2 linked regions of the Lichenibacterium dinghuense genome follow. The main gene of each other region encodes a partner of the protein of the gene in region 2 in a complex. Links are inferred from orthologs where the notes say so. Each region holds a gene or a part of one and is shown on either strand. Other genes may lie near its edges. The genes, in order: dnaG and L7N97_RS20125.

Region 1 (14,142 bases), 1.0 Mb from region 2 along the record:
GTCGCGACCGCGGTGGCGCGCGGCGCCTCGACGAGGTCGCCGCCTTCCGGCGCCTCCTCCTCTTCCTCCTCCTTGGCCTCCGCCTTCTCGGCGCCCTCCTCGGCCTCCTCGCTCTCCACCACGGAGATGCCCATCTCGGACAGCATCGCGTAGATGTCCTCGATCTGGTCCGAGGTCACCTCTTCGGAGGGCAGCACGGCGTTGAGCTCGTCATGCGTGACGAAGCCGCGGCGCTTCGCGGCCTTGATCATGCGTTTGACGGCGGCGTCGGACAGGTCGAGCAGCGGGCTGTCGGCGGCCTGTTCGGCCACGGCACCCTCGCCCTCGACCTTCTCGTTGTCCTTCTTCGCCATCGTCCGCTCCGATCGGCCGCGCGCCGCGGAGGGCGCGCTCGCCTGAATCCCTGTGCTCATGCCCGACCTTGGCCCCGATCACATCTCGCCGTGGACCATCGGCCAAGGCTGTGAAGTTCGAATTAACTATGACGCAGGAAAGCCGTCCCCGACCTCAGTCCGCCGCGTGTTTCTGGCCCGACAAGGTCCCATAGCCCTCGACCATAGCCTCTGTCCCCTCCAACGTCGTGAGGTGGGCTTGGATCGCCTGGAGTTCGGCCCATCGCACCTCCGAAGGATCGCGGGCGAGCGCATCGCGGGCTTCCTGCAGATCTCTATGTAGGTCCCGGGCCTTGCGGTGCAAGGCCATGGCCTGGAGCAGGCTCAACTCGGCGTCCTCCGGGGCGGCCGCGGGACCGGTCGACCAGAGCGGCGCCCGCTCGGCCAGGGCCTGGACGCGCCGCCGGAGGTCGCCCGCGCCGCGCGCGTCGAGCGCCGCCTTGAACGATCCATGGTCCGGAACGTGCTCGGACAGCAGCTCGACCATGCGGTCGCGCAGGCCGGCCAGCTCCCGCGCCTCGAAGTCGAGCTCGCTCAGCCCCTCGGCGTGGTGGTCGAGAAGGGCGGGGTGGTTCATCACGATCGCCAGGATCTCGACCTCGCGCCGCTGGAACACGGGGGCGCCCGCGTCGGCGCCGCGCGACAGCCCGGCGCTGAGCTGCGCCGGGGCGGAACCGCGGTAGCCGCGCAGCGGAGGCGGGCTGCCGAAGCGCGGCCGGCCCGGAGGCGGGAAGGGCGAGGCCGGCCGGCCGGGGCGGCCGTTCTGCGGAGCGCCCGCCCCGCGCCGGTCGTGGCCCGGGCCGTCGCCGCGGCGGTTGCCCGTGAGCGCGTCGAGGCGGCCGTAGAGCTCCTGGCCGTAGTAGCGCCGTAGCGTCTCGTCGCCGATCTGCCGCGCGAGCTCGCCCAGGCGGTGCTTCAGCCCGGCGCGCCGCTCCGGCGTGTCGAGCGTGGTGGCCTCGACCTCGCGGCTCCACAGCACGTCGACCAGGGGCTTCGCCTGCGCCAGCACGGCCGCGATCGCGCCGCCGCCGCCGCTCTTGGCGAGGTCGTCGGGGTCCTGGCCGTCCGGCAGAAAGGCGAAGCGGAGGGTCTTCTCGGGCGTCAGCGCGGGCAGTGCCGTGTCGAGCGCCTTGGCGGCCGCGCGGCGGCCGGCGCCGTCGCCGTCGAAGCACAGGATCGGCTCCGGGCTCATGCGCCACAGCAATTCGCACTGCTCGATCGTCAGCGCCGTCCCGAGCCCCGCCACGACGTTGGGGAAGCCGGCGGCATGCATCGCGATGACGTCGATGTAGCCCTCGACCGAGATCACGGTGCCGTGGCCGTGGCCCTGGCCGCGCTCCTGGGCGGCCTTGCGGGCGCGGTGGTGGTTGTAGAGCAGGTGCCCCTTGTGGAAGAGCGGGGTCTCGGGGGAGTTCAGGTATTTCGCCGGGACGTCCTTCTCCAGCGCGCGGCCGCCGAAGGCGATGACGCGGCCGGAACGGTCCTGGATCGGGAAGATCACCCGGTCGCGGAACTTGTCGTAGGGCACGGCGATGCCCTCGCCGTGGTTGAGCAGCCCCGCCTCGCACATCACTTCGGCGGAGGCGCCCTTCGAGGCCAAGTGGTCGCGCAGGGCGTAGCGCTCGCCCGGCGCGTAGCCGAGGCGGAACTCCACCTGCACGGCGGGCGCGATGGCGCGCGAGGCGATGTAGTCGCGGCCGCGCTGCCCGCGCGAGCCCTTCAGCGTGCCCTCGAAGAACTGGGCGGCCCACTCCATGACCTCGACCAGGCCGGCGCGCTGCTTCTCGCGCTCGACGGACGCAGCCGTCGCCTTCGGCATGTCGAGGCCGGCCTCGCCGGCCAGCGCCTCCACCGCCTCGGGGAAGGACAGGCCGTCGGTGGCCATGACGAAGTCGAAGATGTTGCCGTTCCGCCCGGACGAGAAATCGAACCACGCCATCTTGGCGTCGTTCACGAAGAAGGACGGCGTCTTCTCGCTGTTGAAGGGCGACAGGCCGCGCCATTCGCGCCCCTCCTTCTTCAGCCGCACGCGCCGTCCGACGACGTCGGACACGTTTACCCGGTTCTTGATCTCGTCCAGGAATTCCGGGGTGAAGCGCATGGGGTCGATATAGGCCCGATGGGGTGGGCGGCAAAGGCCGGAGCGGGGCCGGTTCGGCTCAGTCCGCGGCGGCGGGGTCGAAGGTCGACACGAAGCCGGGGCCGCCGCGGTCCTGCCGCGGGCTCTCCGCGCGGCCGAAGGCTTGGCGATCCGAGAAGCCGCCCTGCGGCGCCTCGCCCTCGCCCGCGCGCGGTGTCGCGCGCGCCAGGGCCGCCATCTCGGCCGGGCTGCGCTTCTCGTAGAAGGAGTTGCCACCCGCTTCGAGCACGTAATGCATGTTGTTGTAGGGGAACGTGTAGCCTGTCGTGTGGAAGAACATGGCCTCGGGTCCGAGCGCTGGATGCCGCTCGCCGGCGAGCACGCGGTCGGCGACCTCCTGCGCGCGGGCGGCGAGGCGCGGCACCATGGGCTTCTCCAGCGCGCCGGGCGCGAACTGGTTGCGCTGGCCCACGACCTCGCACACGCTCTTCGGATAGCGCGGGTTGTCGAGTCGGTTCATCACGGTCGTGCCCACCGCCAGCATGCCCTCGGGGCTGGAGCGGTTCGACTCGAAATACATCACGCGCGCCATGCATTCGCGGTCGGTGAGCTGCGTCGCGGCGCAGCCGGCCAGCAGGGGAGCCGACGCCGCGAGGAGCAGGGTGGCCCGGACGCCGCGGCCGGGCCGGCTTCCGCCTCGCAGAGCGATCGGACGGAAGCGGGATGTCGGCATGGATCGGGCCTCGGTGGACTCGACCGACCATAGGAATCGCAGGCCTTAACGCGGGGTCACGGCACCCCGGGCGGGGGCGTCCTGTCCCGGAACGCCGCCGCGGCCCGCGTCATCGCGGGAAGATGTCGTTGCTGTCCGCCCAGGTGTCGACGACGCTGTCCTTGGTGATCAGGCCGAGCACGCCCCCGTCACGGCCCGTTACAACGCCCACCATCGACCGCGACCCGCGCAGCCGCTCGATGACCAGCGCCGCCGTCGCCTCGGGCGGCACGACGAAGAAGTCCCGCGACTCGAGGGCGTCGATGTCGAGGGTTCCTTCGGCCGCGGCCGCGCCGCCGGACGGCAGGCGCTTCACGGCCGACACCGTCCCGTCGCGCATCACCACGAGATCGGCCTCCCGGACATCCTCGCCGCCCTCGATGCGCTTCGCACCGTCCCAGCCCGCGACGTCGACCACCAGCGCCCGGCGGTCGATCAGGTCCGCGGCCGCGCGGGTGAGGAAGAAGTTGGCCTGCATGGCGGAGGGAACCGGGTGGCGGCGCAGGCGCAGCTTCGAGGTGTAGATCGTGTCCGGGGAGAGCAGGCGCCGCACCGCGATCGACAGCGTCACGGCGATGATCATCGGCAGCACGATGGCGTAGTCGCGCGTCATCTCGAAGATCATGGTCACGGCCGTCATGGCGGCCCCGGTGGCGCCCCCCACCATGGCGCCCATGCCGACGATGGCGAAGGCCGGCAGGTCGGCGGCGGTGTGGGAAGCCCCCACGGCCGACGACACGGCGGCCCCGAGCGTCGCGCCCATGAACAGCGAGGGCGAGAAAACCCCGCCCGACGAGCCGGAGCCGAGGCTCAGCAGCGTGGCGAGCAGCTTCGCGCCGCACAGCAGAAGCAGGAAGGCCGTGCCGTTCAGCCCGTCGTCGAGGACCTGCTGGACCGTGGAATAGCCCACGCCCTCGACGTAGTAGTGGCCGCGCCACAGCAGGAAGCCGTACATCATGAGGCCGACGGCGAGCATGCCGAGCGCGTGGCGGCCGTAGGGCGAGCGGATGCGGTCGAAGACGGTCTCCATCCTCTCCAGCCCCAGGATGAAGGCCGCCGAGGCGACACCCGTGAGGCAGCCGATCACCCCGTAGAGGCCGAGGGTCAGGATGGCGCTCTCCGGGTGGGCCAGCGCCACGATGTGCTGGGGAACCGAGAAGGCGGGCTGATCGCCGAAGAAGATCTGCGCCACGTAGGTGGCGGTGCCGGTCGCCAGCGCCACCGGCAGAAAGGTCGAGACGCTCACCTCGGGGAGCATGAGCTCGATGGCGAACAGCACGCCGCCGATCGGCGTGTTGAAGGTCGCGGCAATGCCGGCGCCCGCGCCGGCCGCCACCAGAGTGACGCGCTGGCCCGGCTGCATCCCGAGGATCTGGCCCAGCATGGAGCCGAAGGCCGAGCCGATTTGGATGATGGGCCCTTCGCGGCCCACGGCCGCGCCGCTGCCGATCGCCAGTGCGGAGGCCAGCGACTTCACCACGGCCACCACGGGCCGAATGATGCCCCGATTGTAGTAGGTGGCGTCGATCACCTCGGGCACGCCGTGGCCCCGCGCTTCCGGCGCGAAGGTGGTGACCAGGAAGGTCACGCCGAGCGAGCCCAGCACCGGCACGAGGATCACCGCCGCGCCCCAGGGGCTCGCCGGCGTGAAGATGCGCGCGTCGTAGTGCGCGTCGAGCTGCCCGAGGAACAGGAGGTTGTGCACGAGGCCGATGAGGTCGCGGAACAGCACGGCACCGAGGCCGCCGATGATGCCGACGAGGATCCCCAGCCCGCACAGCATGCCGAGGGAAAGGTGCCTCTCCGACGGCCGGGCGGGGGCCTTCGCGGCGGCCGGGGTGACGGGCAACGTCGCGCTCAGGATATCCTCCGGGGTTCGAGCCGAGCTGTCCCGGCTCTAACCCGAAGGACGACACATTCCAACGCCCGAGGGGAGACCTGACCGGGCGGCCTCCAGCTTCGGGCGGGCGCTCAGAGCCCCTCCGGCCGCCCCACCACCGTGGTCAGCAGCGGGCCCGCGCCCAGCATGCGGGCGCCGACGCGCTTGGCGTCGTCCAGCGTCACGGCCTCGATCATGCCGTTGCGCTCGTCGAGGTAGGACACGTCGAAGCCCTCGGTTTGCAGATTCACGAGCTGGCTCGCGATCTTGAGCGAGGTGTCGAACCGCAGCGCGTAGGAGCCGGTGAGGAACTTCTTGGCCTTGTCGAGCTCGTCCGCGGTGGGGCCGTCGGTGGCGAGGTCGTGGATCTGCTCGGCGATCACGTCGAGCGATTCCTTCGCGCGCTCGTTCTTGGTCGAGGTGCCGCCGCCGAAGATCGCGGTCCTGTCGAAGGTCGACAGGTGCGAATAGACCGAATAGGCGAGGCCGCGCTTCTCGCGCACCTCGCGAAACAGACGCGCCGAAAACACGCCGCCGCCGAGGATGTGGTTCACAACCACGGCCGCCATGTGGTCCGGGTCACGCCGCGGGATGCCGGGCAGGCCGAAGCGGATCGTCGACTGCGGGATGTCGAGGTCGATCACGCGCGGCGCGCCGCCGGCCGCCACCTCGATCGCCGCGACCGGGGCGAGCGAGCCCTCCGCCGCGAGGTCGCCGAAGGCGCGGTCGAGCAGGCGCCCGAGCTTGACGGCGTCGATCGCGCCGACGGCGGCGATGCGCAGGTCGCGCCGCGCCAACGTGCGGCCGTACATGTCGACGAGGTCGCCGCGCGACACGGTCGCCAGCGTCTCAGCCGTGCCCCGGACCGCGTGGCCGTAGGGGTGGCCCGGGAAGGCGGCCTCGCGCCAGCCCCGGCCGGCGAGCGAATCGGGGTCCTTGGCCTCGCGGCGGAAACTCGCGGCGATCTGGGCGCGCACGCGCTCGACCGCATCCTCGTCGAAGCGCGGCTCGGCGACGGCGAGGCGCAGCAGGTCGACGGCCTCCTCTACGGAGCGGCTCAACGTCTTCAGCCGACCCGACACGGCATCCCGGTCGGCGCCGAACGAGATCTCGATCGCGCGGTCGTCGAGCGCGCGGTGGAAGCCCTCGGAGTCGAGGTCGCCCGCGCCCTCGTCGAGCAGGCTGGCCATCATGGCGGCCGTGCCGGCCTTGCCGTCCGGGTCCTGCGCGGCGCCGCCCTTGAAGGAGAAGTCGATCGCGACCAGCGGCACGGCGTAGTCCTCGACCAGCCAGGCTTCGATGCCGCCCGGCGAGCGCACCTTCTGGACGGTGGCGGCGCGGGACACGGGCTTGATGGCGGCGAAGGCGGTCATTGGAGATCCGGGCGAGGGCGCGGGCGGGGCGCCGGAAACGGGAGCGGGCACGGGGGAGGCCCGTGCCCGCGCGGCGAGTGCTGGTGGCGCGTCAGGCCAGGGCGCCCTCGGGCTCCGGCGCCGGGACGAGGAAGCCCGTGACGGCGCGCTTCTTCTCGAGCCAGGTCGCGGCGACGTCGCGCACCTCCTCGGCCGTCACGGCGTCGATGCCGTCCGGCCAACGCGCCACGTCCTCGGCCGTGAGGCCGGTCGTCAGGGCCGCGCCGTACCAGCGCGCCAGCGTGGCCTGATTGTCCTGCGCGTAGACAGCGTCCGCCACGAGGCGCGTCTTGGCGCGGGCGAGGTCGCCCGGCTCGGCCAGCGTCGTCGAGACCGCCTTCACGACGTCGTCGACCCCGGCATCGAGCGCTTCGAGCGACACGCCCTCGGCCGGCATGGCCCAGACGTAGAAGCGCGTGTCGTCGAGCGAGGTGCCCATGTAGTAGGCCCCGGCCGCGACCGCGATCTTCCGGTCGAGCACCAGCGCCTTGTAGAGCATCGAGGTCTGGCCACCGCCGAGGTGATGAGCCATCACTTCGAGCGCCATCGCGTCCTGCCCGCCGGTGCGGTAGGAGGGGACGAGGTAGATGCGCTGGGCGCTCGGCTGCTCGACCTTCGGGTCGGCCAGCGTCACGAGGCGGTGGGCGTGGGGCGGCGGCTCCTGCGGGCGCATCCGCACCGGCGCCTCGCCGCGGGCGGGGATCACCCCGTAGGTGGCCTCCGCGAGGCGCTTCACCTCGTCGAACTCGACGTCGCCCGCGACGATCAGGATCGCGTTCTCGGGCGTGTAGAAGCGGTTGTAGTAGTTGAAGGCGTCGCGGCGATCGAGCGTCTCGATCTCGTGCTTCCAGCCGATGATCGGCTTGCCGTAGGGGTGGCTCGGATAGAGGGAGGCCTGCACGGCCTCGCTGAGCTGCTGCGAGGGATCGGTGTCGGTGCGCATGCGGCGCTCCTCCAGCACCACGTCGCGTTCCGGGTCGACGACCTCGTCGGACAGCACGAGGCCCGTCATGCGGTCGGCCTCGAAGGCCATCAGCGTGCCGAGGTGCTCCTTGGCGATGCGCTGGAAGTAGGCCGTGTAGTCGTTGGACGTGAAGGCGTTCTCCTGGCCGCCGAGTTCCGCGACGGTTTCCGAGAACTTGCCCTGCGGGTGGGTCGCCGTGCCCTTGAACATCAGATGTTCGAGGAAGTGCGCGATGCCGGACTTGCCGACCGGATCGTCGGCCGAGCCGTTGCGGTACCACACCATGTGCGTGACCACGGGGGCGCGGTGGTCGGGGATGACCACGAGGTCGAGGCCGTTGTCGAGCCGCCCGGTGGCAATGTTCGGACCGGCGGCGGCGGTGCCGTCGGCCGGTGCGCCGTTGAGACCCGGGGAAGCCGATGAAAGCGGAGCGACAGGAGACATGGGTCGAGGTCTGCGCGCTGGAGGATGGGGCGGGGACGCGCCGAGCCGTTCCTCACCGCGGACCCGAGGCCCGCGTTCGTGGCGGGTTCTCCCGCTCAATGTGACAATTCTTGTCAGAATGTCCAGACCCGGGCCGCGCCGCGGGGTCCAAACCTCCGTCTGATCGCCCCCGTTGTGATGCGCCACACCGAACGACAGGAGATGTCATGGATATGTTTTCCGCCAAGGCGAAGAGCTGCATCGACGCGTGCCTGGACTGCTATGCCACCTGCCTCGGCATGGCCTCGAACCACTGCCTCGTGGTCGGCGGCCCGCATGTCGAGCAGGAACACTTCCGGCTCATGCTGGCCTGCGCCGAGGTGTGCCGCACCCACGCTCACCTGATGATCCTGGGCTCGCCCCACGCCAGGCACCTCGCCCCCGAATGTGCGGAGATCGCCACCCGGTGCGCCGAGAGCTGCGCTTCGGTCGGGGACATGGAGGCCTGCGTCGCGGCCTGCCGCGCCTGCGCCGCGTCCTGTTCCGACATGGGCTGAGGGGTGCGCCTGGACGCGGGCAGACGCTTTCTGCCACAATTTTCGGCGGCGGGCGTGAACGCTTGCGCGCAGCGGCGCGTTGACATGCCACAAGCTTTCGGAGTCGATCCCATGCGCAGCCTCATCCTCTCGGTCGCCGCCCTCGCCCTCGTCGGTTCGGTCACCACGGCCTCGGCCGGTTGCCTCACCGGCGCCGCCGTGGGCGGCGTGGCGGGCCACGTGGCCGGCCACCACGGCCTGCTCGGCGCCGCCGCGGGCTGCGCCGTCGGCCACCACATGGCCAAGAAGAAGGCCGCGCACTGATCCCGACCGCCTGATCGGGCGCGACCGCCGAACGGAAGCCGTCCTGCGCGGGAGCGCGGGGCGGCTTTCGCGTTTCGGGCCGGCGTGCGCCGATGACAGGCACGGGGCAGCGTGCTAGCCGCGGGGATGCTCGAAGGCCTGCCCCCCAACGACGCGGCACAGCTGCTGCGGTTCACCTGCGACGAGGCGCGCGCCCGCGCCGCCGCCGACTTCGTGATGGAGGTCTTCGACCCCGCCGAAACCGCCGCGGCCTCGTTCGAGGACGAGGCGAGCGACCTCGACCCCAGGCCGTGGATCGTCGAGATCTACTTCGGACGGGGCGTCGACGAGGCGCGCATCCGCGGGCTGATCGCCGACACGATGGGCGAGGAGCTCGCCGCATCGGTGGTGACCGAGGAGGTCGCGCAGCAGGACTGGGTGCAAAGGTCGCTGACCGGCTTGGCGCCGGTGCGGGCGGGGCGATTCCTCATCCACGGCGGCCATGACCGCGATGCCGTGCGGGCGAACGACCTCGCCCTGGAGATCGAGGCCGCGCTGGCCTTCGGCACCGGGCACCACGGCACCACGCGCGGCTGCCTGCTCGCCCTCGACGCCGTGCTGAAGCGGCGGCGCCCGCGCCGCGTCGTCGACCTCGGCACCGGCACCGGCGTGCTCGCGATGGCGGCCGCGAAAGCCCTGAAGACGGAGATCTTCTGCGGCGACCTCGACGCCGTCGCGGTGCGGGCGGCGCGGGACAACGCCGTGCTGAACGGGGTGGCGCCGCACATCCGGCCCGTGGTGGCGGCCGGGCTCCAGCACCTCAAGCTGAAGCGCAACGGACCCTACGACCTGCTCCTCGCCAACATCCTGGCGCGGCCGCTGCGCATGCTGGCGCCGAGCGTGGCCGCCCACGCGGCGCCGGGGGCCGACCTGATCCTGTCGGGCCTGCTGCCCCGCGACGTGCGCGGCATCCTGTCGAGCTACGGGACCCAGGGCTTCGCGCTCGTGCGGCGCGGCGAGCTCGAGGGCTGGGCGACCCTCACTTTGCGCAAGCGCCTCGCCGCCTGAGCGGCGAAGCGGAACGACGAGCGCCGGACCTCAGATGCAGCGGCCGGCCCGGCCGTCCTCGTAGAAGGCGATCTCGGCCTGGTCGGACCATTCGTCGATGTCCCGCAGGGGACGGGTCGGGCGACGGTCGGAGGTCGCGGCCGCGAGGGCGCGGAGAACGTGTCCGACGACCTCGGACAGCGGGGAACGCCCGCCGGATGGGCCCAGATGGGCGAGTTTGGCGATGGTACGCATGGGTTTCTTCTGTTGGAGCGGAGGCCGGCGTCGCCGACTCCGCCCGTGGGTCTCGGCAGACCCGCCCCTCAATGAAGGCCGGGTCGTCCGGGGCGCCGAACGGCGCCGCCTGACCTCAAGATAGGCCGTCTGCCCGATATTGCACTGCACAATCGCCCGCGATGGAGGCAGGGCAGTGCTGGCATTCGCGGAGATCACGGCTCCGTGACGGTCTCGCGACGGTCCCGTGACGCCGCGTCAGAGGCGCGCCAGCGTCACCGGCTCCGTGCCGTTCATGCCGAGCGCGTGGGAGGCGGCCGGCGTCAGGTCGATGATGCGGCCGGCCGCGAAGGGGCCTCGGTCGTTGATGCGGACCACGATGGAGCGCCCGGTGCGGCGGCTCGTGACGCGGACATGCGCGCCGAAGGGGAGGAAACGGTGCGCGGCCGTGAAGGCCCCTGCGTTGAAGCGCTCGCCGCTCGCCGTGCGGTGGCCGGAGAAGCCGGGTCCGTACCAGGAGGCGAGCCCGCCGCCCTGTGCGGCGTGGTGGGTGCGGGCTTCGGCGGTCGATGCGACGGCGGAGCCCGACAAGACGAGGGCGGACACTGCGAGGACCTTGAATTTCACTATCAGTCGTTCCCTGACCGTTTCGAACGGTCCGGCAACATAGGTCCGTTTGGGGCGAGAATGTGGGACTGAAAGCGCCTCGCAACGACGCTGCTCTACAACCCGGCTCTTGGGGTTGATCTGTCCATCGGAGTCGTTGCAGCCCGGTCTGCTCCCGCAAAATCCGTTAACGAAACGTTATACTTGCGAAGGGCGCTCTTCACTTGCGAGGACTTGGTCGCCCAAGCTGTCGAGCGCGAAAGCGAGCTCGGCCGCAAGCTCGCTCCCGGCAGAGACCAAGAAATGAGCAAAGGCGTGGCCGGGCTGCCCGCCGCCGTGGAAAGCGGCGAAGTTCGCGAGTTGTGGGCCTGCAACGCAGGATGAACGCCCGTTCAGACGGGTATCGAAACCGCCGCATCCGGCGATGTTCCGCAAGAAATTCGCGACATCCTGTCGCAGGACGAAGGCCGATGGAGCGGACCGTCGCCGGTCCCAGAGCGGCGAATCACGCCGGTCTGGGGCGGGTGGAGGCCTTCGCGACCCGGCGCCAGGGCCCATACGGGATGCAGAAAAGGGCGGTGCGACGCCCGCACCGCCCTCGTCGAACTCGTGAGTCGGGCCTCATCGGCCGTCGTAGATCCGCACGCGTCCGCGCCGGTCGCCGCGCCCGATCTCGTCCGGCGGGAGCGGGCCGGCCGCGGGGCTGGCCGCGCCGATGCTGGGCACGTCGGCGGGCGACAGGTCGGGGGCTGGGCCCGTCACGGCGCCCGGCGCGGGAGCCAGCATGGTCGGATCGGTGAAGACAGGCGTGCCGGTCACGGCGCCTCGGCCGACGTACTGGCCGCTCCAGCCTTCGTCCCTCCAGGAGCCCTCGCGGTCGGGCATGTGCACCGCCGCGTCGTGGCCGAGGATGTCGCTCACGCGGTCCACCTCCGCCGCATCGGCCTTCACCGTGAGCAGTGTGCCGCCGCGCCCGACGCCCTCGGCGTAGGCGTGGGCGTCCGTCTCGCTCACGCCGACGTCGGTCAGCGAGCCGACGATTCCGCCGGCCGCGGCGCCGACGCCCGCGCCGAGCAGCGTGGATGCCAGCCAGCCCGCCGCCACCACCGGGCCGAGGCCGGGGATCGCCAGCATGCCGAGCCCGGCCAGCAGGCCGGCGCCGCCGCCGAGCAGGGTGCCCAGCGAGGCGCCGGCATTGGTGCCGGGGTGATGCACGTCCGACATCGGCGCGGCGTCGCCCGGGATGGCGCCGTGATACTGGCTGTGTGACGCGTCGTTGGACACGAGGCTGATGTCGTCGTGCGGCACGCCGGCCGCCTCGAGGCGGCGCACCGTTTCGGCGGCGTCCTCGTAGCGGTCGAACAGCGCGGTCAGGGTCTGGGTCGCCATGGCGGTTCGCTCCTCGAAGTCTGTCTCAGATCGCCGGAAGGCGATCACTGAAAGGCGACCTGGCCCTTGTAGTCGAAGCCGACCTCGAAGGTCCGGCCCTGGCGGTCGCCGTGGCCGCGCCAGATGCCGTTCCCGTCCTCGGTCAGCGCGGACACGTTGCGGAAGCCCGCTCCGGCGATGCGGTCCCGGGCCTGCCCCTCAGTGAAGCTGTTGGCGCCCCGGGCCAGGTCCGACATGGGCACCATCCGGACGGTGCCGGAGGCGTTCACGGTGGACGGCGCGTTGCCGACCGGGTTGACGATGCTGTTGTCCTGTCCGGTCCCCTGCGGCGGGGCGGCGTTGGCGGGCGGCGACGCGGTCTGGGCCGAAGCGCCGCCCGCGGTCAGCAGAACCAGGGCGGCGAAGAGGGGGAGAGTGCGCACGTCGTCCTCCGAGGGTGTTCCGCCCGACAATGGGCGGGGGGGCCGCGGGTTCCGCGGGGAACGGCCCGCCTTCGCGGCCCGTTGACCGTGCGACCGCGCCGGAGGTGTCCCATGCTGCTGCGCCGCGAAGCCCACCGCCGCATCGCCATCCCGCAGCCGGCCCATGCCGGGCTGTCCGGCCAGCTCGCCGCGGCCTGGGGCAACGCGGAGTTCGCGGCGCCGCGCCCCGAGGCCGTGTTGGCGGCGGCGCTCCACGACATCGGCTGGGCGGCCTGGGAGCGGGCGCCGACGCGCGACCCCGAGACCGGCTGGCCGCGGCAGTTTCCGGACGTGTCGAAGCTGATCCACGTCGGGCTGTGGCGCGACGGCGTCGCGACGGCGCGGCTGTACGGGCGATGGCCGGCCCTGCTCGTGTCGCTCCACGCCGACACGATCTATTCCCGCCACTACGATCCGCGCGTCGCCTCCGCCGAGGAGCGCGAGGCCGTGTCGGCCCTGCTCGACGACCAGCACGCCCTCCAGGCGGAGCTCATCGCCTCGCTGCGCGCCGATCCCGCGGCCGGAGACGCGTCCGACGAGGCCGTCGAGGCGGCCCGCCTGTTCGTGGCGGCGGTGGACGAGCTGTCGCTGGTGCTCTGCTGGGGCCTCGACGGGCCGCGCGACGTCTGCGAGGTGCCCTCGCGCTCCGGCCGCACCGCGACGCTGACCGTGGCGCCGGCGGGAGACGCCGTGGCGGTCGCGCCCTGGCCCTTCGCGGCGCGGCGGCTCGCGGTGGCGGCGGACGGGAAGGCGCTCACTGCGCCCTTCCCGTCCGACGACGCCCTGCGGCGCGGTCTGCGGGACGCTCCCGCCGTCACGCTGTCGGCGGTCCTCGTCCCGGGATGATCTCCGGGACGGGTCGCCGGCCGGTCATGCGGAGGCCTGGCCCACGTAGGCCTTCACGAAGGCCGGGATGTGCTCGCCGAGCCAGTCGCCGATCTCCTGTTCCTCCTTCATTGAGGTTTCCAGCACCGACTTGTCGTCCGATGCGCCGGCGGCCTCGGCGAGCGTGATCAGCACCTTGTAGGAGCCGATCTCGTAGGCCTTGTAGCCGACCGCGGCGAGGACGTCCTTCAGCACCTCGTCGCCCGCGGCGGAATGGATGAAGCCCGCCACCGTGGCGACCGCGCCGGTCACGGCCTCCTTGGCGGCGGACTTGGACGAGCCGTGCTTGGCCAGGAGGTCGTCGAGGCGCGCCGCCTGCTCGGTCGAGCGCCGATGGTCCTGCTCCATCTTCGCGTAGAGGTCCGGATAGGGCTTCATGCGGGGGAGCTGGTTCTGGATGGTGCCGATCGCCTGGGTCTCGACCGCATGCTGGTTGCGCAGGCCGGTGAGGTAGATCTCCTTGGCCTTGTTGGCGTCGCTCATGGTGCCTTCCGAAGTCGGTCCGGATCCGTGTCGTCCGGTCCGCCCTTCAAGCTCACGCTCGGCCCCTTTGTTCGGCCTGCGTCCTTCCGGCGCACGCGGGCCGGGCCGGGACGCCCCGCGCGCACGCCGCCCGGCGGGGCAGCGTGTCGCCGCCGAAATACGGCCCCGTCCCTAATATTGCACGGTCGCCCGCAGCCCGAACACGGCCGCGTTCCGGATCGGTCTGGGAGTCGCGCTGTAGGGGTCCGGGACGCCTCCGCCCGGGCGCACCACGTA
Region 2 (14,168 bases):
AGGTCGACCCGGAGCTCGCGGCGCGGACGCGGGCGAACCTCGCCGACGATCCCGGCGTGACCGTGCTGGCGGGCGACGGAAGCGAGGTCGACTTCGCGCCCGCCGACGTGGTCTTCGTCAACGCCGGCGCGGTGCGGCCGGCGGACAGGTGGCTCGACGGTCTGAGCGACGGCGGCCGCCTCGTGCTGCCCTTGACCACCGGCGGGGGAGAGGGAGGCACGCGCGGCGCGGTGTTCCTCGTCACGCGCGAGGGCGCCGGCTTCGCGGCCCGCCACGTGTCGCCGACCGGCATCTTCCCCTGCGCCAGCCTGCGCGACCCCGACGGCGAGGCGCGGCTCGCCGACGCCTTCGCGCGGCGCGGCGGCATGGACGTCACGCGCCTCCACCGGCGCCCGCCGGAGCCGGGCGACCGCGTCTGGCTCGACGGCGGCGACTGGTGCCTGACGAAGGGCTGAACCCCCGTCAGGCCGGGCCCTGGAAGCTCAGCAGGCGGTCGGTCGGGAAGTCGTAGAGCTTGCCGGTGTCGCGGAACTCGGGCGAGCAGAGCGCCACGATCGAGGGCGACAGCTCCTCCGGCGTCTTCAGCGTCTCGGGGTCCTCGCCCGGCATGGCGGCGGCGCGCATACGGGTGCGCAGCGGGCCGGGGTTCACCACCGTGACGACGACGTTGGACGTCGTGGCGGTCTCGGCCGCGTAGGTCCGCGCCATGGCGTCGAGCGCCGCCTTGGTGATGGCGTAGGGCCCCCAATAGGGCTTCATCTCGGCCCGGTGCCCGGCCGCGGAGGAGACGAAGACGGCGCGCCCGGCGTCCGAGGCGCGCAGCAGCGGGTCGAGCGAGCGGATCAGCCGGTAGTTGGCGGTGAGGTTCACCGCCACGACGTTGTCCCACTGCTTCGGGTCGACGTGGCCGATCGGCGTGATGGGGCCGAGCACGCCGGCGTTGGCCACCAGCACGTCGAGGTGGCCCCAGCGCTCGTGCAGGGCGGCGCCGAGCCGGTCGAGCGCCTCCGAATCCTTGAGGTCGCAGGGCACCAGCGTGGCGTCGCCGCCGACGCGGCGGACGTCGTCGTCGAGCTCCTCCAGCGCGCCCTGCGTGCGGGCCAGCGCCACCACGTGGGCGCCGGCGCGGGCGAGGTCGAGCGCCACCGCGCGCCCGATGCCGCGCGACGCGCCCGTGACCAGGGCCAGCCGGCCCTCCATGGTATTCGACATTGCGGAGCCTGACGATGAGGGCGACGAGGGATAGTCTGTGCTAACCGACGGGCGTGTCGGCAGGCAAGCCGCCGCGGCGCCCGCGGCGCGATCGGATCCGCGGCGATGAACGACGAATCAGCGCGGGGGCGCTTCGGGACGGCCGGAAGCGGGAGGGGGCGCCCGCGCCGGCTCCGCAGCGTCACCATCGGCCGGCGGCAGGTGTACACGACGGGCCTCAAGCCCAGCGTCTGGAACGACGTCTACCACGTCGCCATGACGGCGCGGCTGCCGGTCTTCGTCGCGGGCCTGCTCGCGACCTTCCTCGCCATCAACGCCGTCTTCGCCGCGCTCTACCGTCTGAGCCCCGGCAGCGTCGCCAACAGCGGCGGCGACTTCGAGAACCTGTTCTACTTCAGCGCCGAGACGCTGACGACGGTGGGCTACGGCGAGCTGTTCCCGCAGACGCGCTACGGCCACATCCTGGTGAGCGCGGAGGTGTTCACCGGGCTGTTCTTCACCGCCACCATGCTGGGGCTGATCTTCGCGCGCATGTCGCGCCCGCGGGCGCGGCTGCTCTTCGCGCGGAGCCTCGTGATCGGCCCGCACGACGAGGTGCGGACGCTGGGCGTGCGGGTGGCCAACGCGCGGCTCAACGTGCTGGCCTCCGCCACGGCGCGGCTGTGGATGCTGCAGGGGCAGACCACCCGCGAGGGCGTGCATTTCCGGCGCTACGTCGAACTCGGGGTGCTGCGCTCGGAGAACCCGAACTTCGCCCTGAGCTGGACCATCCTGCACCCGATCGACGCGGCGAGCCCGCTCCGGGGCCGCTCGCTGGAGGACCTGACCCGCGAGGAGGTCATGTTCATGGTGGTCATCACCGGGCACGACGAGGCCTCGGGCCAGACCGTCCAGGCCAGCGAATACTACCTCGCCGCCGACCTGCGCTGGGATCACCGCTACGCCGACATCCTGTCGACCAGCCCGGACGGGCTGACGCTGCTCGACTACGACCGCTTCCACGACGTCGAGCCCGTGGCCGCGGCGGCCGACGGGCGCGAGCCCTGAGCCCCGCTCAGCTCGCCTCGGCCAGCATGGCCCACGGCCGCTCGCCGGACTCCGCCAGCACGTCGGTCAGGCGCGTCGGGTAGTCGCCGGTGAAGCAATGGTCGGTGAACTGCGGCCGCACGGCGTCGCGCTTCGGCAGGCCCATCGAGCGATAGATCCCGTCGACAGACAGGAAGGCCAGCGAGTCCGCCCCCATGAAGGCGCGCATGCCTTCGAGGTCCATCTGGGCGGCGAGCAGCTTGTCCCGCTCGGGCGTGTCGATGCCGTAATAGTCGGGATGCGTGATGGGCGGGCAGGCGATGCGGAAGTGGATCTCCGCGGCGCCGGCGTCGCGCATCATCTGCACGATCTTCAGCGAGGTCGTGCCGCGCACCACCGAATCGTCGATGAGCACGATCCGCTTGCCCTCGATCACGCCGCGGTTGGCGCTGTGCTTCATCCGCACGCCGACCTCGCGCATGCCCTGGCTAGGCTGGATGAAGGTGCGGCCGACGTAGTGGTTGCGGATGATCCCGAGCTCGAAGGGGATGCCCGAGGCCTGCGAATAGCCGAGCGCGGCCGGCACGCCGCTGTCCGGCACCGGCACGACGACGTCGGCCTCGGCGGGGCTCTCGGCGGCCAGCTCCGCGCCCATGCGCTTGCGCACGCCGTAGACCGAGCGGCCGTTCACGACGGAGTCGGGCCGGGCGAAGTAGATGTACTCGAAGATGCAGGGGCGGGCCGGCACCGGCGGGAACGGCTTCAGGCTCTCGATGCCGTCCTCCGAGATGACCACCACCTCGCCGTTCTCGATGTCGCGCACGAAGCGCGCGCCGATGATGTCGAGCGCGCAGGTTTCGGAGGCGAGGATGTAGCGGCCGTTCAGCTCGCCCAGCACCAGCGGGCGGATGCCGAGCGGATCGCGGGCGCCGACGAGCTTCTTGTTGGTCAGCGCCACGAGCGCGTAGGCGCCCTCGATCTGCCGCAGCGCCTCGATGAAGCGGTCCACGAACAGCGTCTTGCGGGACCGCGCGACGAGGTGGAGGATCACCTCCGTGTCGGACGTCGACTGGCAGATGGCGCCGTCGCGCACGAGCTGGCGGCGCAGCGACAGGCCGTTGGTGAAGTTGCCGTTGTGCGCCACCGCGAAGCCGCCGCCGTCGAGCTCGGCGAAGAGCGGCTGCACGTTGCGCAGGATCGTCCCGCCGGTCGTGGCGTAGCGCACGTGGCCGATGGCGGCCGAGCCCGCGAGCCGCTGGATCACGCGCTCCGAGGAGAAGTGGTCGCCCACGAGGCCGTGGCGGCGCTCGGAGTTGAAGGTGCGCCCGTTGAAGGACACGATGCCGGCGGCCTCCTGGCCGCGGTGCTGCAGGGCGTGGAGGCCGAGCGCCGTGATGGCCGCCGCGTCGGGGTCGCCGAAGATGCCGAAGACGCCGCACTTCTCGCGCAGGGATTCGGTTTCGAGGTCGCTCAACGGTCCATCCTCAAGCCGGAACGCCCGGGCAGCTCCAAACGAGGCCGGGCTCGGGGGAACGCGGGCGAGTCTTCGTCCGTCCGCCCGACCCCGATATGGACCATGGGGCGGAGAGATTTAAGGCGAGTTCCCTCGCGTCACTGCTTTTTCTTGGCAGACCTGCCCTGCGCGGGGCCCTGTGCCGGGCTCGGCGCCGAGCCGTTGATCAGGCTGTCGAGGCCCTGCTTGTCGGTGGCGGCGGCCGGAGCCGAGGTCGCGGTGTTCTTCGGCGCGCCGACCGCGCTCACGGCCGGGGTCGCCGGGGACGCGTCCGTGCGGCGCCCGGAGGTCGGCGGCACAGGCGCGGGCGCCGTGTCGGAGTTGGCCGGCGCGCCGTCGACGTCGGCCGGCGCCTCCTCGCCGGTGGCGCCCTTGTCGCGCTTGAAGCGCTTGAGCAGGTTGTCGGTGTCCTCGGGCAGCAGCGACACGATCTCGTTGCCGCTGGCCTGCAGCAGGGGCTTCGCCTTGGCGTTCAGCACCCAGTCGGGCTGCGACTTCACCGGCACGAGCCAGTTGAAGAACAGGAAGGCCACCACGCCGAGCAGGAAGCCGCGCGCCGCCCCGAACACGAAGCCGAGCGTGCGGTCGAGCGCGCCGATCCGGCTGTCCAGGATCGCGTCGGACAGCTTCACGGTGATGATCGACACCAGGATCAGGGTGGCGAAGAACACGATCGCGATCGAGGCGATCATGCGGATCGCGTCCTTGGCGATGTAGTGTTCGAGGTAGGGCATCACCCGCGGGTAGAGCAGGTAGGCCGCCACGGCGGCGGCGCCCCAGGACGCGATGGCCAGCACCTCGCGGGCGAAGCCCCGCACCATGGACAGGAGCGCGGACACCACGACGATGCCGAGCAAAGCCAGATCGAGATAGGACGGCATGGCTCTGCCCTCGTGCCTGTTGGTCGCGGGATGGAAGAAGGGCGGTGAGGCCGGCCGCGCCTTATAGCGAAGCGACCCCCCGGCGTCATCCCTGCACGACCTTCAGAACGGCGCGCCCTCGACCTCGCCGTCGTATTCCGTTTCCCGCGGCGCGGGGCGCGCGGCGCGGCGGCCGTCCGCCGCGCGCTTCGGATCGCCGCGCCGCTCGTCCGGCTCGGTCCGCCGCTGCGCGGCGCGCCCGCCGGGCAGGGCGGCGATGCGCGCCACGACGTCGGCGATGTGGTCGGTGCGCTCGACCCGGAGCCCGGCCGATTCGTCGGAGGAGCCCGGCGGCGCCACGGCGGCGTCGAAGCCGAGCTTGGCGGCCTCCTTCATGCGGGCGCCCCCGTGCACCACCGGGCGGATCGACCCCGACAGGCCGATCTCGCCGAAGTAGACCGCGTCCACGGGCAGGATCTTGCCCGTGATCGACGACACCAGCGCGGCCGCGGCGGCGAGGTCGGCGGCGGGCTCCACGATCTTCATGCCGCCGGCGACGTTGAGGTAGACGTCGTACTGCCCGAGCCGCACGCCGGCGTGGGTCTCCAGCACCGCGATCACCATGGCGAGGCGGTTGTTGTCCCAGCCCACCACGGCGCGGCGCGGCGTGCCGAGGGCGGTCGGCGACACCAGCGCCTGCACCTCGACGAGCAGGGGCCGCGTGCCCTCCATGCCGGCGAACACCGAGGTGCCGGCCGCCGTGGCGTCGCGCCCCGACAGGAAGAAGGCCGATGGGTTGCCGACCTCGCTGAGGCCCTTGCCCGTCATCTCGAAGACGCCGATCTCGTCGGTCGGCCCGAAGCGGTTCTTGATGGCGCGCAGGATGCGGAAGTGGTGGCCGGCGTCGCCGTCGAAGCTCATCACGGCGTCGACCATGTGCTCGACGACGCGGGGCCCGGCGATCTGCCCGTCCTTGGTGACGTGGCCGACCAGGATCACGCAGGCGTCGTGGTTCTTGGCGTAGCGGATCAGCGCCTGCGCGGCGCCTCGCACCTGGCTCACCGTGCCGGGCGCGGCGTCCACCGTCTCGGTCCACATGGTCTGGATCGAATCGATCACCACGAGGTCGAAGCGCTCCGACCCGAGCGTGCCGGCGATGTCCTCGACGTTGGTGGCGGCGGCGAGCCGCACGGGGGCGGCCGACAGGCCGAGGCGGTCGGCGCGCATCCGCACCTGGGCGGTGGCCTCCTCGCCCGAGATGTAGGCCACGCGCCCGCCCGCCTGCGCGAGCTTGGCGCAGGCCTGGATCAGCAGCGTCGACTTGCCGATGCCGGGCTCGCCGCCGAGCAGGATGACGGAGCCCGGCACGAGCCCGCCGCCCGTCACGCGGTCGAGTTCCGCGATGCCGACCGGCGTGCGGGGCGGCTCCTGCCCGGTGGCGGCGAGGCTCTGGAAGGCGATCTGCCGGCCCTTGGGCGCCGGCTTGCGCGCCGTGCCGGCGCCGATGCCGGTGGCGGTCTGCTCCTCCTGGATCGCGTTCCAGGCCCCGCAGCTGTCGCACTTGCCCTGCCAGCGGTTGGTGACGGCGCCGCAGTTCTGGCAGACGAAGGTGCTTCGGGATTTGCTCATGCGTCAGTCTCGAAGCGCTCCGGATGTCGGCACTCAACCCGCCCCATCCTGAGCAGGGGCCGAAGGCTCCGTGTCGAAGGACGCAGGCGCCCTCCGCGCGGGTTCGGCGAGGTACCGGGTCCTTCGACACGGGCGCTCCGCGCCCGGCTCAGGATGAGGGAGGTCGGGGGCAGGCCGCCAACTACGTTCCCGTTCCGTTTCCGATATAGTGCCGCCGGTGGCGCCGCCCAAGGTTGACCAGGATCTCGTAGCCGATGGTCCCGCAGCGCGCCGCCAGCGCGTCGACGTCGGCGTGCGGCCCGAGCCATTCCACCGTGTCGCCCGCCTTCAGCGCGCCCGCGGGCAGGTGGGTGACGTCGGCGATCGACAGGTCCATGGAGATGCGGCCGACGAGCCGGCAGGGCACGCCGCCGGCGAAGACCTCGGCGCCCCGCCCGTCGATGCCGCTGCCGCCGATCGGCACGCCGTCGGCGTAGCCGAGCGCGATCGTGGCGAGGCGCGAGGGCCGCTCGGCGGTCCAGCGCGCGTTGTAGCCCGCCGAGGCCCCGGCCGGCACCTGACGCACCTGCAGCACGCGGGCGTCGAGCCTCGCCACGGGACGCATCGGGTTCGGCCGGCCGGGCTGGGGGTTGCCGCCGTAGAGCGCGTAGCCGGGCCGCACGAGGTCGTAGGCCGGCCGCCCCGGCAGGAAGACGCCGGACGAGTTGGCGAGCGAGGCCGGCAGCGCCTTCAGGGCCCGCTCGCGCGCGTGGTCGAAGGCGGCGATCTGGCGGGCGTTCACCGGGTCGGCGGGGTCCTCGGCCGACACGAGGTGGCTCATCACGAGGCTGATCCCGGCCCCCTGGAGTTCGGCCTGCGACAGGAAGCGCGCGTCCTCGACCGGGAAGCCGAGCCGGTTCATGCCGGTGTCGACGTGCAGCGCGGCGTCGGGCAGGCGCTCGCCCGCCGCGGCCGCGCGCGCCTCGGTCCAGGCGCGCAGCTCCTCGGCCGAGCCGATCACCGCGTCGAGCCCGTGGGCGCGGTAGAGGTCGAAATCCGCCGCCTCGGGGTGGAAGCCGTTCAGCACGAAGATGCGGGCGCCGAGCCCCGCGGCGTCGAGCGCCGCGCGGGCGCGCCGGCCTTCGGAGGCGTGGGCGACGAAGAAGGTGAGGCAGCCGGCCCGCGCCAGCGCCGGCACGGCGGCCTCGATCCCGATCCCGTAGGCGTCCGCCTTCACGGCCGCGCCGCACTCGGCCGGCGCCGCGCGGGCCGCGAGCGTGCGCCAGTTGGCGCCGAGCGCGTCGAGGTCGATCGTCAGGACCGCCTGCGCGTCCCGATCGTCGTCGCGGCGGTCGGAGGAGGCCGAGCCGCTCACATCTGCTCCGGCAGGTGGTCGGCCCGGATGAGGTCGGAGAAGCGCGTCACCTCGGCGTCGAACTGCAGCTCCACCGTGCCGGTCGGCCCGTGGCGCTGCTTGCCGATGATGCACTCCGCCTTGCCGTGCGCGCGCTCCATCTCGGCGAGCCAGGCCGTGAACTCCTCCGTGCCCTCGCGCGGCTGCTTGCCCTTGAGGTAGTATTCCTCGCGGTAGACGAACATCACCACGTCGGCGTCCTGCTCGATCGAGCCCGATTCGCGGAGGTCGGAGAGCTGGGGCCGCTTGTCCTCGCGGTTCTCGACCTGTCGGCTGAGCTGCGACAGGGCGATCACCGGCACGGCCAGCTCCTTGGCCAGCGCTTTCAGGCCCGTGGTGATCTCGGTCAGCTCCTGCACGCGGTTGGCCTGCCCGCCGGACTTCGAGCCCGACAGGAGCTGGAGGTAGTCGATCACCAGCAGGTCGAGCCCGCGCTGGCGCTTCAGCCGCCGCGCCCGCGCCGTGAGCTGCGCGATGGAGATGCCGCCCGTCTGGTCGATGTAGAAGGGGCAGTGCTGCATCTGCCGCGCCGCCTCCGTCACCTGGTGGAAGTCCTCGTCGGTCACGTCGCCGCGGCGGATTTTGTAGGAGGCGACGCCGGACTGCTCGGCGATGATGCGGGTGGCGAGCTGCTCGGCCGACATTTCGAGGGAGAAGAAGCCCACGATGCCGCCGTTCACCGTCTCGATCGTGCCGTCCGGGCGCGTCTCGGAGCGGTAGGCCTTGGCGATGTTGAAGGCGATGTTGGTGGCCAGCGACGTCTTGCCCATGGCGGGGCGGCCGGCCAGCACGATGAGGTCGGACTTCTGCAGGCCGCCGAGCGACTTGTCGAGGTCGACCATGCCGGTCGAGATGCCGCTGAGCTTGCCGTCGCGCTCGTAGGCCTTTGCCGCGACGTCGATGGCGGTCGTCAGCGCCATGGAGAAGGTCTGGAACCCGCCCTCGGCGCGGCCCGACTCGGCCACGGCGTAGAGCTGGCGCTCGGCCGCCTCGATCTGCTCGCGCGGGGAATGGTCCACCGGCGCGTCGAAGGCGACGTTGACGATCTCCTCGCCGATGGAGATCAGGTTCCGCCGCACCGACAGGTCGTAGATCATGCGGCCGTAGTCGGCGGCGTTGATGATCGTGGTCGCCTCGGCGGCGAGGCGCGCGAGGTAGTGCGGCACCGTGATGCCGCCGAGGTCGTGGTCGCCGAGGAAGGTCTTCAGCGTGATCGGGGTGGCGATCTTGCCGGCCTTCACCAGCGACGACGTCACCTCGAAGATGCGGCGGTGGATCTCCTCCGCGAAGTGTTCCGGCCGCAGGAAGTCCGACACGCGGTCGTAGGCGTCGTTGTTGACCAGGATGGCGCCGAGCAGCGCCTGCTCGGCCTCGACGTTGTGGGGCGGCACGCGGAACTCGGCCGGCTCCGGCGCCGGCACGGCGGCCCACCGCGCGATCGTCTCGACATTGCTCATGGGCCGCCCCTTTCCCGGATGGGGCCGCGCGCCGCGCGCGCGCCCCGACCCGCCCTCGTTACAGTTAAGGCCGTGGAGCGGTGGTTAACAGCGCCCCGTCCCGGCCGTCGAAGGAGCCCTTAACCCTTTCGGCGCTCCGCCGCGCGCCTTGTCACGCGCCTGTCGCAAGCCCACTTGCCCCACGGGCATGCGGCGCCTATAAGCCGCCCCACCCCACACGCGGACTGTAGCGGACCTGTTCCAAGGCCCGCACCGGTGACCGACGAGGCCAGCGCGATCCATCGGATCGCCGAAGCCGCGCCGGTCGATCGTCCGCGGAGGTCCAACCGGAGAAGAGACTACCATGGCACTGCCCGACTATTCCATGCGCTCGCTGCTCGAAGCCGGCGCGCATTTCGGCCACCAGTCGCACCGCTGGAACCCGAAGATGGCCCCCTACATCTTCGGCGCCCGCAACAACATCCACATCATCGACCTCGCCCAGACGGTGCCGCTGCTGCACCGCGCCCTGCAGGCCGTGTCCGACACGGTGGCGGGTGGCGGCCGCGTGCTGTTCGTCGGCACCAAGCGCCAGGCGGCGGACCCGATCGCCGACGCCGCGACCCGCTCGGCCCAGTACTTCATCAACTCCCGCTGGCTCGGCGGCATGCTGACCAACTGGAAGACCATCTCGGCCTCGATCCAGCGCCTGCGCAAGGTCGACGAGACGCTCGACGGCGGGGCCGTGGGCCTCACCAAGAAGGAGCGGCTGATGATGAGCCGCGAGCGCGAGAAGCTCGAGAAGGCGCTCGGCGGCATCAAGGACATGGGCGGCGTTCCCGACCTCATCTTCGTGATCGACACCAACAAGGAGCAGTTGGCCATCAAGGAGGCGAAGCGCCTCGGCATCCCGGTGGCGGCCATCGTCGACACGAACTGCGATCCGGACGGCATCACCTATCCGATCCCGGGCAACGACGACGCGTCCCGCGCCATCCTGCTCTACTGCGACCTCGTGGCCCGCGCCGCCATCGACGGCATCTCGCGCTCGCAGGGCTCGCTGGGCATCGACCTCGGCGAGATCGAGCAGCCGGTGGCCGAGGAGGCGCTCGACGCCGCCCCGACCGCTCCGGTCGAGGCCGAGGTGCCGAGCGAGCCCTTCGAGCTCCTGTCCGCCCCGCGCGGCGCGCCGGACGACATGTCCAAGCTCAACGGCGGCTCGCCCCAGCTCGCCCAGAAGCTCAACGACGCCGGCATCTTCCACTTCTGGCAGCTCGCCGCCATGACGCCCGAGGACGCCGCCACGATCGACCGCGACCTCAAGCTCAACGGCCGCCTCGACCGCGAAGGCTGGATCATCCAGGCCCGCGAGCTCGTCGCCGGCGCCTGAGCGGGCCTTCCGACACACACTCCTCCTCCGGCCGCGCCCTCCGAGGCGCCGCCGGCGGCGACTGGCACCAGCGAACGACCGTTTCCTGCCACGGGCCGCCGTAACCGGCGCGCCCTGTCATGAAGCGGTCGTTTCCGTGGGGGCCCTGTCTCGCCGAACCCCTCGAACTCCATAAGGTGAACCCATGGCCACTATTTCGGCCGCGATGGTGAAGGATCTTCGCGAGAAGACCGGCGCCGGCATGATGGACTGCAAGAACGCCCTCAACGAGACGCAGGGCGACGTCGAGGCCGCCGTGGACTGGCTGCGCAAGAAGGGCATCACCAAGGCGGCCAAGAAGGCCGGCCGCGTGGCCGCCGAAGGCCTCGTCGCCGTGCTGGTCGAGGGCGCGAAGGGCGTCGTCGTCGAGGTCAACTCCGAGACCGACTTCGTGGCCCGCAACGCCGACTTCCAGGCGCTGGCGCGCGACGTCGCCGCCGTCGCCCTCAAGAACGGCGGCGACGTCGAGGCGATCCTGGCCGCCCCGGCCCCCAAGGGCGGCACCGTGCAGGACGCCATCTCCAACGCCGTCGCGACCATCGGCGAGAACATGACGCTGCGCCGCGTCGCGCACCTCGCCGTCGGCCAGGGCGTGATCGGCCAGTACGTGCACGGCTCGGCCGGCGACGGCCTCGGCAAGATCGGCGTGATCGTGGCGCTGGAGTCGGCCGGCAAGGCTGACGAGCTGCAGACGCTCGGCCGCCAGATCGCCATGCACGTCGCGGCCACGAGCCCGCTCGGCCTCGACGGCGCCTCGATCGACCCCGCGGTGGTCGAGCGCGAGAAGGCCGTGCTGGCCGAGAAGAACGCCGGCAAGCCCGCCCACATCCTCGAGAAGATCGTCGACAGCGGCCTGAAGTCCTACTTCAAGGAGGTCAGCCTGCTCGACCAGAGCTACATCCACGACGGCTCGAAGACCGTCGCCCAGGCCGTGAAGGAGGCCGAGAAGGCCGTCGGCGCCCCCGTGACGCTGAAGGGCTTCGCCCGCTTCGCGCTCGGCGAGGGCATCGACAAGCCCGACGAGCCGGACTTCGCCGCCGAAGTGGCGTCGATGTCGGGCAACGGCTGAACGGTCTCGTAACCGGCTCCGTGCCAACGATCTGACGGACGGGAAGGGCGGCCTCGGTGCCGCCCTTTCCATGTGCGGGGGGCCTCCGGCGCCACCGCAAAATCGACACGAAACCGGCGCGGTGGTCGGGTCCGCCCAGGGGGCGGCCCGGTCGAGGGTTTGGGCGGCAGCGGCGCCGCCGGCCCGGGCGTGCGGTCGATCCAGCTCGGAAGGATGAGGCGATGAACGCGGGCCACGGTGCGGGGATGTTCAGGCGCGTCGTCGTCAAGCTGTCGGGCGAGGCGCTGACGGGCGGAGACACCCACGGGCTCAACGCGCAGACGGTGCAGCGCATCGCGGCCGACCTCGTCGCGGCCTCCGACAGCGGCACCGAGATCGCCGTCGTGGTGGGGGGCGGCAACTTCTTCCGCGGCATCCAGGGCGCCACCAAGGGCATCGAGCGCGCGCGCGCCGACTCCATCGGCATGCTGGCCACCGTGATGAACGCGCTCGCCATCGAGGCCGCCGTGGAAGCCGAGGGCTACCCGGCCCGCGCCCTGTCGGCCGTGCCCATGCCCTCCGTGTGCCAGCCCTATTCGCGCCAGGCGGCGCTGCACCACCTCGCCAAGGGGCGCATCTGCGTGCTGGCCGGCGGCACCGGCAACCCGTTCTTCACCACCGACACCGGCGCCGTGCTGCGCGCCGCGGAGCTGTCCTGCGACGCCGTGATGAAGGCGACCCAGGTCGACGGCGTCTACTCGGCCGACCCGAAGCGCGACCCTTCGGCGACGCGCTTCGCCGAGCTGACCCACGACGAGGCCATCGCCCGGAACCTCGCCGTGATGGACACGGCCGCCTTCGCGCTGGCGCGCGAGAACCGCATCCCCATCATCGTCTTCTCCATCGCGGCCGAGGGCGCGATCCGCTCCGCGCTCGAAGGCAGCGGCACCTTCACGCTCGTCACGCCCTGACGCTCCCCGCGGCGCCGGAGCGTCGCACTGCCGCGGCCGCAATCTCCGCGGTCGCGTCGCGATTGAACGTGCGCGGGAATCGCCGCGCGTGTTAAGGGGTGTCGCTTCGCCGCCTCGCGGCTCGGCCCGACGGGTGAGGGGCGGACCTCCAGAACGGACTTGTCATCGTGAGCGCAGATTTCGACGTCGCCGACCTGAAACGCCGCATGCAGAGCGCGATCCAGTCGCTCAAGCACGAGCTCGCCGGCCTGCGCACCGGGCGCGCCAGCGCGGCCCTGGTCGAGCCCGTGATGGTCCACGCCTACGGCCAGACCATGCCGCTGAACCAGGTGGCCAGCATCACGGTGCCGGAGCCGCGCGCCCTCGCCGTGCAGGTGTGGGACAAGGGCATGGTCAGCGCGGTCGAGAAGGCCATCCGCGACGCCAACCTCGGCCTCAGCCCCACCGTCGAGGGCCAGCTCCTGCGCATCCGCATCCCGGAGCTCAACGAGCAGCGCCGCAAGGAGATGGTGAAATACGCCCACAAATACGGCGAGGAGGGCAAGGTCGCGGTGCGCCACGTCCGCCGCGACGGCATCGACCGCCTGAAGAAGCTGCTCAAGGACAAGGCCATCTCGGAGGACGACGAGAAGCGCCTGTCCGCCGAGGTCCAGAAGGTGACCGACGCCCACGTCAACGAGGTGGATGCCACCGTCGAGGCCAAGGAAAAAGAGATCATGCAGGTCTAGGCCTGCCATTTTGACCGTGATGGACGCCGGCCGGATGCTGCGGACAGCCGAGATGCAGACCACAGAGGGGGAGGACGGCCGCGGCGGGGCCGGCGCCGGCGGGGCCGCGGAGACGCGCCGCGGGCCGGCCGGGGATCCGGCCCAGGTCCCGGCCCACGTCGGCATCATCATGGACGGCAACGGCCGCTGGGCCGCGGCCCGCGGCATGCCGCGCCTCGAAGGGCACCGGCGCGGCGTCGAGGCGCTGCGCGCCGCCGTGAAGTCCGCCTCCGACCTCGGCGTGCGCTTCCTCACGGTCTACAGCTTCTCGTCCGAGAACTGGACGCGGCCGATCGAGGAGGTGTCCGACCTGATGGGGCTGCTCAAGCGTTTCATCCGCAAGGACCTCGCCGACCTCCACCGCAACGGCGTGCGCGTCCGCATCATCGGCGAGCGCGCGCGCCTGCAGCCTGACATCCGCGCCCTGCTCGACGAGGCCGAGTGCCTGACGGCGTCGAACGGCGGCCTCGTGCTCGTGGTGGCCTTCAACTACGGCAGCCGGCAGGAGATCGCGGGCGCCATGCGCCGCATCGCCGAGGGCGTGGCCGCGGGCGCCATCGACCCCGCCACCATCGGGCCCGACACCGTGTCGGCCCACCTCGACACCGCCGGCATCCCCGACCCCGACCTCATCATCCGCACCTCCGGCGAGCAGCGCCTGTCCAACTTCCTCATGTGGCAGGCCGCCTACGCGGAATTCGTGTTCCTACCGTGCCACTGGCCCGACTTCGACCGCCGCGCCATGGAGACCGCGCTCGAAGCCTATACGGCGCGCGACCGGCGCTTCGGCGGCATCCGCCCGGCCGAACGCAAGATCAAGACCGCGCTGTGACCGAGGCGGGCCCCGGTCACGGCCGCGCGGTGCCGGCGCGGGCCGGCGGGCG

The links.
Region 1: the proteins of L7N97_RS20125 (region 2) and dnaG are in contact, whole or in part, in a crystal structure (PDB 2R6A), measured with the Geobacillus stearothermophilus proteins. The link is inferred for Lichenibacterium dinghuense from one-to-one orthologs. Residues at the interface, in WP_033016901.1 of Geobacillus stearothermophilus: Ser13, Glu15, Ala16, Gln18, Glu91, Leu92, Asp94, Ala95, Val96, Pro97, Thr98, Ala99, Ala100, Asn101, Tyr104, Tyr105, Ile108; in WP_049624496.1 of Geobacillus stearothermophilus: Lys456, Leu457, Leu458, Pro459, Ala460, Asn463, Ala464, Leu467, Leu535, Leu536, Ile537, Ala538, Gln544, Glu545, Asp548, Tyr549, His552.

The regions. Positions count from the first base shown.
Region 1 is NZ_JAJLMN010000001.1:5,260,074-5,274,215, forward strand. Bases 1-2,913 are described here. They hold dnaG (DNA primase), read right to left. Parts: upstream 2,494-2,913; coding sequence 508-2,493; downstream 1-507. Other genes in these bases: rpoD (RNA polymerase sigma factor RpoD), read right to left, coding at 1-353; L7N97_RS25275 (cell wall hydrolase), read right to left, coding at 2,552-2,913. Outside these bases: more of L7N97_RS25275, read right to left, coding at 2,914-3,205; L7N97_RS25280 (chloride channel protein), read right to left, coding at 3,315-5,093; L7N97_RS25285 (M16 family metallopeptidase), read right to left, coding at 5,216-6,496; L7N97_RS25290 (M16 family metallopeptidase), read right to left, coding at 6,588-7,943; L7N97_RS25295 (four-helix bundle copper-binding protein), read left to right, coding at 8,150-8,479; L7N97_RS25300 (hypothetical protein), read left to right, coding at 8,591-8,782; L7N97_RS25305 (50S ribosomal protein L11 methyltransferase), read left to right, coding at 8,909-9,829; L7N97_RS25310 (hypothetical protein), read right to left, coding at 9,860-10,063; L7N97_RS25315 (septal ring lytic transglycosylase RlpA family protein), read right to left, coding at 10,301-10,675; L7N97_RS25320 (hypothetical protein), read right to left, coding at 11,270-12,037; L7N97_RS25325 (hypothetical protein), read right to left, coding at 12,082-12,459; L7N97_RS25330 (DUF3891 family protein), read left to right, coding at 12,571-13,344; L7N97_RS25335 (DUF892 family protein), read right to left, coding at 13,369-13,866; L7N97_RS25340 (carbohydrate porin), read right to left, coding at 14,038-14,142. UniProt on the Escherichia coli protein: RNA polymerase that catalyzes the synthesis of short RNA molecules used as primers for DNA polymerase during DNA replication.
Region 2 is NZ_JAJLMN010000001.1:4,221,900-4,236,067, forward strand. Bases 6,841-9,779 are described here. They hold L7N97_RS20125 (replicative DNA helicase), read right to left. Parts: upstream 9,091-9,779; coding sequence 7,591-9,090; downstream 6,841-7,590. Other genes in these bases: alr (alanine racemase), read right to left, coding at 6,841-7,594; L7N97_RS20130 (30S ribosomal protein S2), read left to right, coding at 9,434-9,779. Outside these bases: L7N97_RS20090 (protein-L-isoaspartate O-methyltransferase family protein), read left to right, coding at 1-455; L7N97_RS20095 (SDR family NAD(P)-dependent oxidoreductase), read right to left, coding at 463-1,212; L7N97_RS20100 (ion channel), read left to right, coding at 1,318-2,259; purF (amidophosphoribosyltransferase), read right to left, coding at 2,267-3,712; DNA repair protein RadA, read right to left, coding at 4,735-6,240; more of alr, read right to left, coding at 6,422-6,840; more of L7N97_RS20130, read left to right, coding at 9,780-10,459; tsf (translation elongation factor Ts), read left to right, coding at 10,644-11,567; pyrH (UMP kinase), read left to right, coding at 11,789-12,517; frr (ribosome recycling factor), read left to right, coding at 12,685-13,245; L7N97_RS20150 (isoprenyl transferase), read left to right, coding at 13,298-14,116; L7N97_RS20155 (phosphatidate cytidylyltransferase), read left to right, coding at 14,113-14,168. UniProt on the Escherichia coli protein: The main replicative DNA helicase, it participates in initiation and elongation during chromosome replication. Travels ahead of the DNA replisome, separating dsDNA into templates for DNA synthesis.